Regions from separate parts of the Salinicoccus sp. ID82-1 genome, predicted to be linked through region 2. Evidence: riboswitches for the same ligand, from Rfam matches in the RefSeq annotation. Region 2 holds a riboswitch; the other holds the start of a gene.
What was found. A riboswitch is a leader RNA that binds a small molecule or an ion and turns the genes downstream of it on or off. The one in region 2 is predicted to bind lysine.
Positions count from the first base shown of each region.

Region 1 (7,234 bases), on a different contig from region 2:
AAGCACTGTCTTTCATGCGCTGGAACGCTTCCTTATCAAAACGGTGCTTCGTTTCATCTGTCAGCGGTGCCGCACACAGGACGAAGTCGGAAGCGGACAGCAGATCTTCGAACGAAACATATTCTGCGCCGAGGGTCTCACCGAGTTCGGACTGGCTCCGGTTGTGATAGAGCACTTTCGTACGGAAACCGCTGAGCCTTCTGGCAAACGCGGCACCAATCGATCCCATGCCGAAAATGCCAACCGTTTTGCCGAATATGTCGGTGCCAGCCATATGATACGGGCTCCATCCGGACCATTCGCCTGCCATCAGCTGACGGTTCGCCTCAAGCACCCGGCGTGCTGCTGTCAGCATCAGAGTGAATGCAAGCTCCGCAGTCGTCTCTGTCAGGACGTCCGGCGTATTTGTAATGATGACGTTGTGCTGCTTCGCCGACTCAAGATCGATGTTGTCATAGCCGACCGCAAGATTGGCCACCACTTTGAGGTTTCGAGCATTCGACAGCATCTCTTCATCGACTTTATCGCTGAGCATTGTCAGCACACCATGGGCATCCGCTGTCTCTTCAAGGAAGCGGTCACGCGGCATCGGCTTTTCCGCTTCATCCCATAGAACGACTCGAAAGTCCTTTTCAAGCTTCTGGATCATCGTCGGATTGATCTTTCTGGTGATTACGATCTTCTTCATCTATTCCACGCTCCATTCACTCAGTTGGTTGATCATATGTGCAGGCTGCATCGCCTTTTCCTTCACTATTTCTGCATGTGTGACGCCGGTGTTGACGTGGAGTGTATCCACTCCGTTATCGAGTCCGGTCAGTATATCGGTGTCGTAGTTGTCCCCAACAAGCAGGACATTATCCTTCGGCAGCCCGAGTGCCTTGATTGCGGCTTCCAGGATGATCCCTTTCGGCTTGCCGATGACAATCGGTTCCACATCTGTTGTACTTGCGAGTACAGAGACGAGCGCGCCATTTCCGGGCAGCAGCCCTTCATCACTTGGAAACTTTCTGTCGGGGTTGGTTGATATGAACCCTGCGCCGGCTGAAATCAGACGGGCGCCAAGCGCCAGCTTATCGTAGGTGATCTCCCTGTCGAGCCCCATTACTACAAAGTCCGGACTGTCATCTGTAATGACACATCCCGCTGCTTCCAGCGTCGACCGCAGACCGTCCGTGCCGATCACATGGACCGATGCGCCCGGTGCCTCCACTTCCAGATAGGCAGCTGTTGCCATGGCGGATGTATACAGTGTTTCCGGATGGATATCAAAACCCATGTCGATCAGCTTCTGCGCTGCCTCTGCCTGCGTTTTGGTCGCATTGTTCGTCAGAAAAACATAGGGGATATCTGCCTGGTTCAACCTGTCTATGAAGTCGATGGCACCGTCGACGACCGTATTTCCGTTATACATCGTGCCGTCAAGGTCGATCAGATAGCCTTCATACTTCATGCTGGTCACCTCTGAACGCTGTAATTGCCTGCCCTTCATTCTCAAAGAAATCAAAGACATTTTTCCTGTAGTTTCGATAGGCCGAAAGATGTTCCTTGAAGTCGGCCTTCATCTCTTCATGATCAAGCCGTGTATAGTTGCGCGTCAGTTCGCTGCGCCATCTGAATGTTTTCTGGAAACGGCGGTTGTCTTCGGAGGGAATCACCCCTTCATTCTCCATGATGTCCATGACATCCTGATAGCTGCCCGGATCACGCAGTATGAAAGCATCTATTATCATATTGCCGACATCAACGACCGCTTCAATGAGCATATGGCAGGACCGCTCAAGCGCAAGATCTTCCCTTTCTTCAAACGTCCCCGTAAGACGTTCTATATAATCCAGACGTTCAATCAGTAAGTCCTTATCTACGAAATACATACGTCGCCACCCCTATCATCGTTCTTTTGTAACTATTACAATAATATGATAGCATAATTCCAGTACACTTGAACTGGAGGGGAACTCTTTGATCGACTTCTTTCTTTATGATGAATCGGAAGATACCAATACGCGCTATGTCAGCTTTGTCGGAGAGCATGCCCGATATGATCTGGCAATCATCCAGACCGACCGCTACTTCGGCAAGAGCCTGGTGCTGAACACCCAGAGCAGCCGTTTCGGAATCATCGGTTCCGATGACCTCGAGGAGGAAGGGTATATCGCTCATATACTCGGGCTCAGTGACGAGGAAGCAGCCGAAGTGGAAGCGTTCCTATCGGAAATCATCGTCTGACTGCACCGTATAAATCAAGCCTGCATTCCCGGGAAGGGAATGCAGGCTTTTCTGCTGTTCATCCACTTGGCTTTCTTGCCGCAAGTGTTCTGCTGTTCGTCTGTGCATCTTCCTGTTCTTCATGCGCTTCATTTTCCACATCATCCACAGGCGCATCAGCAGTATTATCGGACGCCTCTTCGCGCTCCTTCAATTCCGTCTTGGAAACTTTGCGCAAAACAAAGTAGGCGCATCCGAAATTGCAGTACTCGTAGAGGTAGTCCTGGATGGCGCTATACTTCTTGTCCCGCTCGACCTTCTTCTTATTGTCGCGGTAGAAGCCGGTCAGCCTCAGCTTTTCGTAGCCGATGTCTCCGACGATGTAATCGTATTTGTTGAGTACTTCGCTGTATTTGCTGTCAAACTGCGTTTCATCAAAAGCATCCCGGTAGTTCTCGACCAGTTCGAAATTCATATGGTCCACCGTAATCATAGTTCTACTCACCTTTCAATAGTTCATCGCCTTTCGCCTGTCTGGCCTTGGCCGCTTCGTTCACCTGCTCATCCGCATGATAGCTTGAACGCACCATCGGCCCTGCCTGGCAGTGTTTGAACCCTTTTTCCATGGCCACTTTCCTGAGCTTGCCGAACTCGAGTGGTGTATAGTATTTCTGCACTTTGAGATGTTTTCTCGAAGGCTGCAGATACTGTCCGATCGTCATGATATCCACATCATGCGCCCGAAGGTCATCCATTGTCTGGTGGATCTCCTCCACCGTCTCCCCAAGACCGACCATCAGGCTCGATTTTGTCGGTATTTCAGGATACATCTCCTTGGAACGCTGCAGGAACTCAAGTGTCCTGTGATACTTCGCCTTGGCACGCACTCTTGGCGTCAGACGCTCGACCGTCTCGATGTTATGATTCAGTATATCCGGTTTGGCATCCATCAGCGTCTTCAGACTATCATACTCGCCACCCATATCGGATGGCAATACTTCGATGGTCGTAAACGGATTCTTCTCCCGTACTTTTCTGACAGTCTCTGCATAGACAGCCGACCCACCATCCTTCAGGTCATCCCTTGCCACTGCAGTAATGACAACGTGCTTGAGATTCATCAGCTCGACGGATTCCGCCACACGATTCGGTTCATCCCAGTCAAGTTCGTTCGGCAGGCCCGTCTTCACGGCGCAGAACCTGCATGCACGCGTACATACCGCACCAAGAATCATGAATGTCGCAGTGCGGCGCTCTCCCCAGCACTCATGGATATTTGGACATTTCGCTTCTTCACATACGGTATGCAGGTTCTTCTCCCGCATCATCTTCTTCAGTCCGGTATAGTTCTTATTCGTGTTCAGTTTGATCTTCAGCCAGTCGGGTTTTCTTAGAATTTCTTCATTTTTTGTGGCCATGTTGCAATGCCTCCCTTATTTATGTAGATGTCATACTCATATTATCATAATTATACAGATAAAGTAGGAAAAATTGAAATTGTTGAAATTGTTGGATGATAGAAAAACCTCCACTCGAAAGTGGAGGTTCCATGATCAGTATTATGATTGAGTATTCCTTCTGGCAATCGGCGTGTAGACGACTTTTGCCACAACGAAAACAAGTATGATCAGCACGAGCAGGGCACCAAGCGATAGCAGCAGGCTTGAGGTCAGTCCGAGGACCAGATAGCCGACAAGCGCAATCAGTGCAGACAGGACCGCGTACGGCAGCTGGGTCATGACGTGGACGATATGGTTGCACCCGGCACCTGTCGAGGACAGGATCGTGGAGTCGGATATTGGTGAGCAGTGGTCGCCGAATACCGCTCCGGCCAGTACTGCTGCGATACTTGGCAGCAGCAGGTCCGTTGCACCGAGTGAAATCATGATCTCACCGGTGATCGGGATCAGAATGCCGAAAGATCCCCAGCTCGTACCCGTCGCCAATGCCATCAGACAGGCCACTGCGAAGACAACCGCAAGCAGGACGCCTGTCGGGAGGCTGGATTGTTCGACCATGGCACCGAGCAGTTCTCCTGTACCGAGCTGACCGATCAGGTCACCGATCATCCATGCCAGTGTCAGTACGAGGATGGCCGGGAACATCGCCATGAATCCGGTCTTCACGCCAAGCCAGATTTCACTCTTGCCGAAGTCGCTGTTGTGACGCGTATCCTTGAAGAAGTAGAACAGGCTGAGCACCAGGCCGACAACACCACCGATGACAAGCGAATGTGTTACGAGTGTATTTTCGAAAATGCTGAAGATATCCACAGAACCGCCGGTCATTGCACCTGTAATGAACATCGCCACAATGACAGTCAGTGCCAGACCGAGAATCGGAATGATCAGCGCTTTTGCCGAGCCATCCTGATGGACGGGAAGCGCTTCATCCGTTTCTCCGGGCACTTCACGTGGATTCTCCACGACGCGGCCTTCATTGAGCGCCAGCGTCTCATGCTTGCGCATCGGACCGATATCGAACCGGGTAGCGATGACGATGAACATCATGGCGATGGCGGTCAGTACATAGAAATTCATCGGAATCATGTAGACGAACGCCTGGAATGGCGAAATGGCAACAAGACCGGCTGCTGTAAGCAGCGGTGCCACAAGTCCCATGATGCCGGCACCCCAGCTTGATATGGGTGCGATGACGGAAACTGGTGAAGCCGTCGTATCGATCAGATAGGCGAGCTTTGCTCTTGAAACGTTGTATTTATCGGTAAGCGGTTTTGCCACCTGGCCGACGATCAGTGCACTGAAATAATCATCGATGAATACGATGATGCCGAGCAGTGCTGTTGCGAAGTTCGCTCCCCTGCGGGACTTCACTTTTGTCAGGGCCCATGCAGTGAACGCCTTTGCGCCACCCGACATGTTGATGAAAGCCGTCATGATGCCGAGCAGACTGAGAAAGATGAGGATGAAGGCGTTCCACGTGTTGATGGTGCCGCCATCGACAAAAATCATGGCAAAGCTGTTCCAGATTATCCGGAGTGTTTCAACGATGCCTGCACCGGCAACGACAAACGCCGAAGTGATGATGCCGACACCAAGGCTGATGCCCACCTTGCGGGTCAATACGACGAGAACCAGTGTCAGTAATGGCGGGATGAGGGAGATGTACTCCCAGTTGAGTATACTTTCCATATATATCCTCCTGAAGTTTATTTGGACTACAAAAAAGACGTCACAGCAGCATTACAGAATCAGCCACCGTGACGTCTCTCACCAGGTTGTAGCGCATCATCGCAATGACAGTGCCAGACCTGTTCGACCTGACCCCAGAACATCACCCCGCCGGGCGCATCCTTCGGCAACTGCTCCTTTCCATGAGTTCAAAGCATGCCTGCTCCCTCACGTACTCCTAGCCGTTGCGACCTCTACTTTTCGTTCTTCAATTGTTATAGAATATTATATCATATATTGTCTGTTTTTCAACTACAGTTCCGAGCTGTAGATCTTGACGATATCCCTCAGGAATTCAGGCATCTTGTATACTTTTCTCGAGTATCGGAACTGCGGGAAGATCCTGCCGAATGTATACATGTCCAGAGTGCCGAGTGTATAGTGCCTGCGGTCCTCGATCACTTCGCCGTTGATGTAGTATTCACGTTCGGACTGGACGTAGCCGATATTCTCGGCGACGAAGCAGCCGAATATGTCACCTCTGAAACCGAGGCCCCGTATGATCTCATCCTTGAATTCGTGCTTTGAGGCCTGGCTGAATATCTCCTTCAGCTCCCGTCCTGTCAGCTCGATCTGCACTGTATTGATCGCATGGGGCAGGACCTTGTGCAGATCATAGTCCGTCAGCATGCCACCTTCAAACGGTTTTACGATGAGACCTGTATGGATCAGGCTGGCATCGCTGTCCGTAAACAGGCGGACCATACGGGCGAGTGATGTGATGAAACTGCTCGTCGAATAGAGCCTGCGCTCGATCGGCGCCGCCGAATCCTTGATCACAGTGGAGAGCATATCACGCCCCATCTCATAGTAGTGGTCATCGCTGCTCGTAAGCAGATCCGTATCATAGAGACGTGCACGCTTGCCGACAAGCGTCTTCTCGTCAAATTCGAGTGTCACTTCACCCACGTAGTCACCGTAGCGTCCGGCAGCGGCGAGCAGCGTATCGCCGATCCACTCGCCTTCTTCGAAGTAGTGATGTGTATGGGAGCTCAGTATGACATCGATTTCCGGGAACATCATCGCAAGGGACTCGTCGTCATATCTGCCAAGATGGCTCATCATGACAATGCAGTCGACTTCAGTATTGATTTCACGAATCGCCTCGAGGATCCAGTCGAAGCTCTCCGATACTTCCCATCCGAGTGCCTTATAGAATGGGGTGAACTCGACGGTGGCAGCGATGAAGCCGAACTTGATGCCATTGATCTCCTTGATGACGTACGGTCTGAAGTATGGAGACTCACTGCCGACCTCACGCAGGTTGGCGCAGATGACGTCGAAATCCGCATTGTCGTACAGGGATTTGAGATCCTCCTTCTGCAGTGTGATGCCTTCGTTATTGCCGATGGTCGCCACTTCGCATCCGGCATCATTCAGAATATCGATATTGCCTTTGCCGAGCGTCGCTTCGGTATAGGGATGCGATCGATCGACGTGATCTCCAAGGTCGACATACACCATATTATGCTTATGCTGACGTTTTTTGTTGTGCAGAAAATCTTTTATTTTCAAGTAGTTGTATAGATGACTATGAATGTCATTTGTATGAAATAGTTTCACTTCCATCGAATCACCTCTATATGATGGTCTGTAGAATCATGTATACGCCAAGGAGCAGCAGAACCGTACGCAGCACGACAACCATCGTATCGGAATTGAAGCGCCGGTTGATCGAGACACCGATCTTGGCACCGAAGAATGCAGCCGGAACGATGAACAGAGCATACCAGAAATCCACATTGCCCTGCAGGACATGTCCGACGGCAGCTGCTGTGCCGGAAAAGAAGACCATCATCATGCTCGTTCCGATGGCGATTGACGCCGGCATGCGG
Region 1 is NZ_JAGFLY010000003.1:189,289-196,522, forward strand. It holds gene J4760_RS08715 (2-hydroxyacid dehydrogenase) at 1-688, opposite strand, end outside; gene J4760_RS08720 (TIGR01457 family HAD-type hydrolase) at 689-1,453, opposite strand; gene J4760_RS08725 (DUF86 domain-containing protein) at 1,443-1,874, opposite strand; gene J4760_RS08730 (DUF3055 domain-containing protein) at 1,963-2,229, shown strand; gene J4760_RS08735 (YutD family protein) at 2,288-2,701, opposite strand; gene lipA (lipoyl synthase) at 2,706-3,626, opposite strand; gene J4760_RS08745 (Na+/H+ antiporter NhaC family protein) at 3,768-5,360, opposite strand; lysine riboswitch at 5,442-5,604, opposite strand; gene J4760_RS08750 (bifunctional metallophosphatase/5'-nucleotidase) at 5,652-6,968, opposite strand; gene J4760_RS08755 (sulfite exporter TauE/SafE family protein) at 6,979-7,234, opposite strand, start outside.
Region 1: another riboswitch for lysine. It lies ahead of J4760_RS08745 (Na+/H+ antiporter NhaC family protein); the one in region 2 lies ahead of J4760_RS03715 (aspartate kinase).

Region 2 (7,234 bases):
TGATGATCTCGGCATTTTCTGCTTCGAATGCTTTCCAATCAGCAAGATCTGCAAAAATCGTCTTTGAAGTTTCACTGCCGAAAACTTTGAGTGTTTCAGGGAACTGGACATTTTCAAAGTTGCCGTTGACGTACACCTTGACAGGTGTCACCTTGTGCGCGTCGCTGATGTATTGAATGATTTCTTCTGCTGTAAAATTTTCCATGAACTTATCTCTCCTCGAATAGATTATTATAGTCGTAGAATCCGTCCGGCCGGTTGACCAGAACTGCTGCTGCTTTCAGTGCACCATTGGCGAAGATCTCCTTAGATTGCGCCTGGTGGCTGATTTCGATGACCTCGTCATCCTTGGCGAAAATGCAATCGTGCGTACCGACGATGGAGCCGCCTCTGATGGCGCTGACACCGATTTCTTCTTTTCTACGTTTCTCATGCATACTGGACCGGTCGTACACCGGATAGCTGCCTTCCCGATGATCGAGGGCAGTATCCAGTAATTTTACCAGAGTCCCACTTGGCGCATCCACTTTTCTGTTGTGATGGCGTTCAACCATCTCAAGGTCGAAGTCCTCCAGCATGGTCAGCGCTTTTTTGAGCAGGCTGTTCATGACATGCACACCGTAGCTCATATTGGCACTGAAAAATACAGGCAGCGATGCACTCTTTTCTTTCAGAACAGCGACAAGTTCTTCTTTTCTGCCTGTCGTTGCAATGACAAGGGGTGTTTTCACTCCACCTTCCAGAAGAGGCAGTATGAGATCCGGATGCGAAAAGTCGATGGCGACATCCGCCCCGGCTGCATCGATTGAATCGAATGCAGGATAGGGGGCAGTTGTATTGTCCCCAGCGATGACTCCGGCAATTTCATGTCCCGCTTCTTCAGCCAGTCTTGCTGTAATTCTATTCATTGTGCCGTAGCCGATAAGCAGTATTCTCATACGAACGAGCCCTCCCTGAATCTTCTCAGTGTCTCGACCACTTTATCATGCATTTCCGCTTCAAGTGGCACAAGGGGCAGTCTCAGTTCATATTTGCCGAAACCGAGTGCACTCGTCATCGCTTTTACGGGGATCGGATTGACATCCACCTGTACCGCTTCAATCATCGGCATCAGTCTGCTGAACTGTTCCGCAGCATCACTATTTCCTGCTTTGATGCTGTCATAGACACCCTGCAGTTCACCAGGGATGATGTTGCCGACTACGGAAATCAATCCTTTGCCGCCCAATCGGCAGAAGTCGTGCATATTGTCATCGTTTCCGCTGTATAGGGTGAAATTCTGACCTTTTGTCAGTTCAAGTACTTCCTTTGTATATTCCAGATCGCCTACAGCATCTTTCAATCCGACGATGTTTTCATGACGGCTCAGCTTCTCAACGGTTCCAGGTTCTATCGTCATGCCTGTACGTCCAGGTACGTTATACAGGATAACCGGAAGATCTGTACTTTCTGCTGCCTTTACAAAATGCTCATACAGGCCACGCTGGCTGCTTTTATTGTAGTATGGGGTGATCAGCATCAGACCGTCCGCACCGACCTCGGCAGCATACTGCGAATGTGTAATGGTTGTCCGTGTCGAATTGGTGCCGGTTCCTGCAATGACAGGTACACGGCCTGCAACTGTCTCCACTGCCGTTTTCAGCAGGCCACGCATCTCTTCCCCGTCCAGAGTAGGGGATTCTCCTGTTGTACCATTGATGATCAGCGCCTGAGCATTGTTTTCAATCAGGTATTCGATGTGCGTTCTGAATGCTGCATAATCCACCGCATCATCTGTAAATGGTGTGGTCATGGCTACACCGATGCCTTCAAAAATCAAAATGTCATCCATTCTGAACCCTCTCCGTTTCCATCATCATTTTTAATATCTGTACCGTGTTCTGCGCTGCACCTTTCAGCAGGTTGTCTGCTGTGCACCATATATGGAATGTGTTCTCAAGCGAATCATCCCTGCGTATGCGGCCGACGGATACTTCCTGTTCCCCTGTGCTTTCAAGTGGTGTCGGATAGACATTGTTCGCCGGATCATCCAGCAGTTTGATGTAGGGGATATCCCTGAATGCTTCCCGTACTTCCTCAACCGTTGCCTCCTGATCCAGAGTGACGTTGATGTGTACGCTGTGGCTGTTCGATACCGGTACTCTGACACAGGTTGCTGTCACCCGCAGGTCGGGCTGGTCGAGTATCTTCTTCGTTTCATCCATCATCTTGATTTCTTCTTTCGTATAGCCGTCTGCCATGAAGACATCGATGTGGGGCAGTACATTATCATAGATCGGGTGGGGATAGGTCGTCGGTGCTTCTCCTTTTGCTCCCGCTTCAAGGTCTCTCAGACCGCCTGAACCGGAACCGGATACCGCCTGGTAGGTCGTGTAGTGCACTCTTTTCAGTCCGTATTTTTCTTTCAGCGGCTGGAGGGCAACGACGGACTGTATGGTCGAGCAGTTGGGATTTGCGATGATGCCGCGTTCAAGTTTCGGTGTATTGATTTCCGGCACGATCAGGTCGATATCCTCATGCATCCGCCATTGGCTGGAGTTGTCTATGACGATGGCGCCGTTCTCTTCAAAAATCGGTGCAAACTCCTTGCTTGTTCCGCCGCCGGCACTCATGACGACGTAGTCGAAAGGCTCCTTCGCCGATTCCTCATTCAGTTCCCTGACTGTAAGTGTCCGGCCAAGCACTTCAATTTCCTTACCTGCAGAACGTGGGGAAGAGAAGAGTACAAGCTCATCCGCCTCTATCTCATACTGCTCGAACATCTCGATCATCTTGTTTCCGACAACACCTGTCGCTCCAACTATTGCTACTTTGACCATATCAATTTCCTCCTAGTTTTATAATCCGAATGCACTTGCCAGTACTTCGACTGCCTGCCTGTCATTTTCACTGTCTACGACATAGGAGATACTGATCTCCGAAGTCGTCGTCTGGTAGAACGGAATGCCTGATGTCTGCAGGGCCATGAATGCCTTCGATGCCACGCCTGTCATATCCCGCATGCCGGAACCGATTATGGACACCTTCGAGCGGCCGGTTCTTGCATCGAGCACCATTTCCGGGTGCATATGGCCGACCGCTTCAAATATCTGCTCCAGCCGGTGTGAATCTGTGCCCTTGACTGTAAAGGACAGCTGGAACCCTTCGCTGTTGACAACCTGCGAAATCATATCGATGTTGACATCGTGCTGTTCGAATTTCTCGAAAAGATCGAATATCAACGTCGACTCCCGCTGGGGTTCATAGAGTGTGACATGGATGATATCATCATCAAGTGCAGCTCCGGTGACCGCTTTCTTTTCAAGTACTTGTGTATCCTGCATGATCCATGTTCCTTTCTCTTCGGATAATGTCCGTCCCAGGTAGAGTGGGATGGCATGATTTTTCGCAATTTCTATGCATCTTGTTTCAAGCACTCCCGCACCGAGTGCACTCATCTCCATCATTTCATCATATGTGATCTCGTATATTCTATGAGCCTCGCTGTAGACTCTCGGGTCTGTAGCATATACGCCATCCACATCCGTATAGATTTCACATGGCATACTGCAGCGTGCCGCAATGGCTACTGCAGTCGTGTCGGAGCCGCCCCGGCCGAGTGTTGTGACCTCCAGATCATCGTTGATGCCCTGAAACCCTGCAATGACGATGATATCATGTGTCTTTAGTACCGCTTTCAGCCGATCCTGATCTATATCTGCAATTCTGCTTTTCATATGACCGCCGAATGTCCGTATGCCGGCCTGGTAACCCGTCATGGCCTTTGTCCTGACGCCGAGATCCTCAAGCACAATCGACAGATAGGAGATGGTCTGCTGTTCACCAGTCGTCAGCAGCAGGGCGACGTGGTCCTCTTTCGGAGCGTGGGAGAGGCTGCTTGCATTTCGCAGCAGTTCGTCTGTCGTGCCACCCATTGCACTGACAACCACAACCAGTTTTTCACCGCGGGAGACCCGCAACTGCAGTTCCCCGGCAATATCTCTTATCTTGTCGAAATCACCGACGGATGTTCCACCAAATTTCAATACACTTGTTTCCATACGACCTCCTGAAAGGGGAAGTACTTACTTAAACAAAAAAAACAAGCCCGGAATGCCGGACTTGTTATATTTATACACAAGCGATGCACTCCATTATTTTTTAAAATAATGACAGATCTGTAGCTCTTAACCTCAAGATCCAATAGCAGACCGCTGCAACGGCCAGCTATTTCGGCATCTCACCCTTTTACACACTTAAAGCTCGCAGGCTTTGATAAGTGGCTACTCATGATTGATGCGCCTCATCCAACTGATTATTAAATTTTATAAATGTCATTATACATACATAACGGATGCATGTAAACCACTTTTTTAAAAATAGACAATTGCAACACAATTACGACTTGATGAGTCCTTTATCTTTCAAGTACTCTTCATACGTCGATTCCTTGACCATTGCACCTGTCTTCTCGAGTTCGAGCACCTTGTTTGCAATGGTATTGATGAATTCGAAGTCATGGGATGCAAAGATGATGGATCCTTTGAATTTCTTCAATCCATCGTTGACGGAAGTAATGCTTTCCAGATCCAGGTGGTTGGTCGGCTCATCCAGAATGAGTACATTGGATTTCGACAGCATCATTTTCGACAGCATGGCACGCACTTTCTCTCCACCGGACAGCACATTCGCCTTTTTCTTCGCTTCTTCACCGCTGAAGAGCATGCGGCCGAGGAACCCTCTCAGGAATGTCTCGGTCTGTTCTTCAGGTGGGGCATACTGGCGCAGCCAGTCGACCAGATTGAGGTTGACACCTTCGAAATACTCCGAGTTGTCTTTTGGCAGGAAACTATGGCTTGTCGTCACGCCCCATTTGACTTCTCCTTCATCCGGTGTGATCTCACCAGCAAGAATGCGCAGCAGGGTAGTGCGGGCAATTTCCGAGTAGCTGATCAGTACTGTCTTGTCATATGGATCCAGTGTGAAATTCACATTATCCAGAACCTTCTGTCCGTCGACCGTGTGGGAAAGGTTCTTGACCTGAAGCAGATCGTTGCCGATTTCGCGCTCAGGCGTGAAGTGGACGAATGGATATTTTCTTGAAGACGGTTTGATATCATCAAGTTCAATCTTCTCAAGGGTCTTCTTACGGCTTGTCGCCTGTTTGGATTTGGATGCATTCGCACTGAAGCGTGCCACGAAATCCTTCAGTTCCTTGATCTTCTCTTCCTTTTTCTTGTTCTGTTCCTGTGCCATCTGCAAGGCGAGCTGGCTGGACTGGTACCAGAAGTCATAGTTGCCGACATAGACCTGGATCTTGCCGAAGTCGAGGTCCGCGATATGCGTACAGACGTTGTTCAGGAAGTGCCGGTCGTGGGAGACGACGATGACAGTGTTGTCGAAGTTCATGAGAAACTCTTCGAGCCACTGTATCGCTTCGATATCGAGACCGTTGGTCGGCTCATCGAGCAGCAGGACGTCCGGGTTGCCGAACAGGCTCTGTGCCAGCAGGACTTTCACTTTCTGATTGTTTTCAAGCTCGGACATGTTCCTGTCAATCAGATCTGAACCGATTCCGAGACCATGGAGGAGGCTTTCAGCGTCCGCTTCAGCAGTCCAGCCACCCATCTCACCATATTCGCCTTCCAGTTCGGCAGCACGCATGCCGTCCTCATCGGAGAAGTCCGGTTTCATATATATTTCATTCTTTTCATTCATGATATCCCATAGCTTCGCATGACCCATCATGACAACATCGAGTACGCGCTGATCTTCATATCCGAACTGGTTCTGCTTCAGCACGGCCAGTCTCTCGTCTTTCCCCATGCTCACATGACCTGTCTGTGCTTCCAGTTCTCCTGAAAGTATTTTAAGAAACGTCGATTTGCCGGCACCATTCGCCCCGATCAGACCATAGCAGTTTCCGGGTGTGAACTTTATATTTACATCTTCAAACAGTTTGCGGTCGCCAAACCTCAGACTGATATCTGTAACCTGTAGCATAGGCACTCTCCTTTAGTATATTCTTAAGCGATGATACCACATTTATGGTACCATTGAAATATAATTCTAGGAGGTCAGTGACCGATGGAACATGAATCAAGCCGATTTTCGGACATCATCAGGAGCAGCCGACGCAGTGTATTTTTCACTGGTGCAGGAGTGTCTGTCGCAAGTGGGATTCCCGACTTCAGAAGCATGGGAGGGTTGTTTGACGAGATCAGCAGGCAGGGCCATTCGCCCGAATATCTGCTGAGCCGGTCGCATCTTGTAAATGAACCCGAAAGCTTCGTCCGGTTCTACCGGAAACGGCTGATGTATCTCGATAAAGCACCGAACATCGTGCATGACTTCATTGCAGCTGAAGAAAAGAATGGCCGCTCACTCGGCGTCATCACCCAGAATATAGATGGTCTGCACACAGAAGCAGGCAGCCGCAATGTGGATGAGCTTCACGGAACGATCAACCACTTCCATTGCACCGTCTGCCACAGGCAGTTTGCCAAGCAGACGATCATCGAACAGGATATGACGCAATGCGATTGCGGGGGTGTGGTAAGACCGGACATCGTACTATATGAAGAAATGCTGGACGAATCGGTAATCCGCTCGGCCATGGACAAGCTTGAACGTGCCGACACACTTATCGTTATGGGCACATCACTTGTCGTAAATCCGGCGGCGTTCCTCATCAACTATTTCAACGGCAATCATTTCGTCATCATCAATAAGGATGAAACACCATTCGATCGTGCAGCAGACCTCACCATCAATCAGGATATGACGGACGTCATTGCGCACATCTACAATAGCTAAGGAGAAATTATATGGAACCCATATCAGGAACAGTACAATTTTTGGAAGTCATCAAGAAGGAAGGATCGACATATCATCTGAAGACAGAAGATGCACAGTATATCAGAATGAACGCTTCTGCATCCGAAAACGAATTTGACATCGGCGATGAGGTCAGTGCATTCATCTACCCGAACAGAACCGGGGAACTCTTTGCAGCACCCATCGTACCGACAGCATCCGTAGGCCAGTACGGCTATGCCACTGTCACGGAAGTGAACAGGGACGGCGCATACGTCAATGTCGGCGCACCGAGAGATATTCTCATACCCTGGATCGATCTTCCGAAAGTCAAAGACGTCTGGCCGAAAGAGGGCGACGAGCTGTATCTCACTTTGAGGGCAGAGCATGATAACCAGCTCTACGGCAGGCTCATCAGTGAAAATGAGGCGGCAGAACG
Region 2 is NZ_JAGFLY010000001.1:707,403-714,636, forward strand. It holds gene dapD (2,3,4,5-tetrahydropyridine-2,6-dicarboxylate N-acetyltransferase) at 1-205, opposite strand, end outside; gene dapB (4-hydroxy-tetrahydrodipicolinate reductase) at 210-938, opposite strand; gene dapA (4-hydroxy-tetrahydrodipicolinate synthase) at 935-1,831, opposite strand; gene J4760_RS03710 (aspartate-semialdehyde dehydrogenase) at 1,824-2,819, opposite strand; gene J4760_RS03715 (aspartate kinase) at 2,838-4,040, opposite strand; lysine riboswitch at 4,116-4,294, opposite strand; gene J4760_RS03720 (ABC-F family ATP-binding cassette domain-containing protein) at 4,378-5,982, opposite strand; gene J4760_RS03725 (NAD-dependent protein deacylase) at 6,067-6,795, shown strand; gene J4760_RS03730 (CvfB family protein) at 6,807-7,234, shown strand, end outside.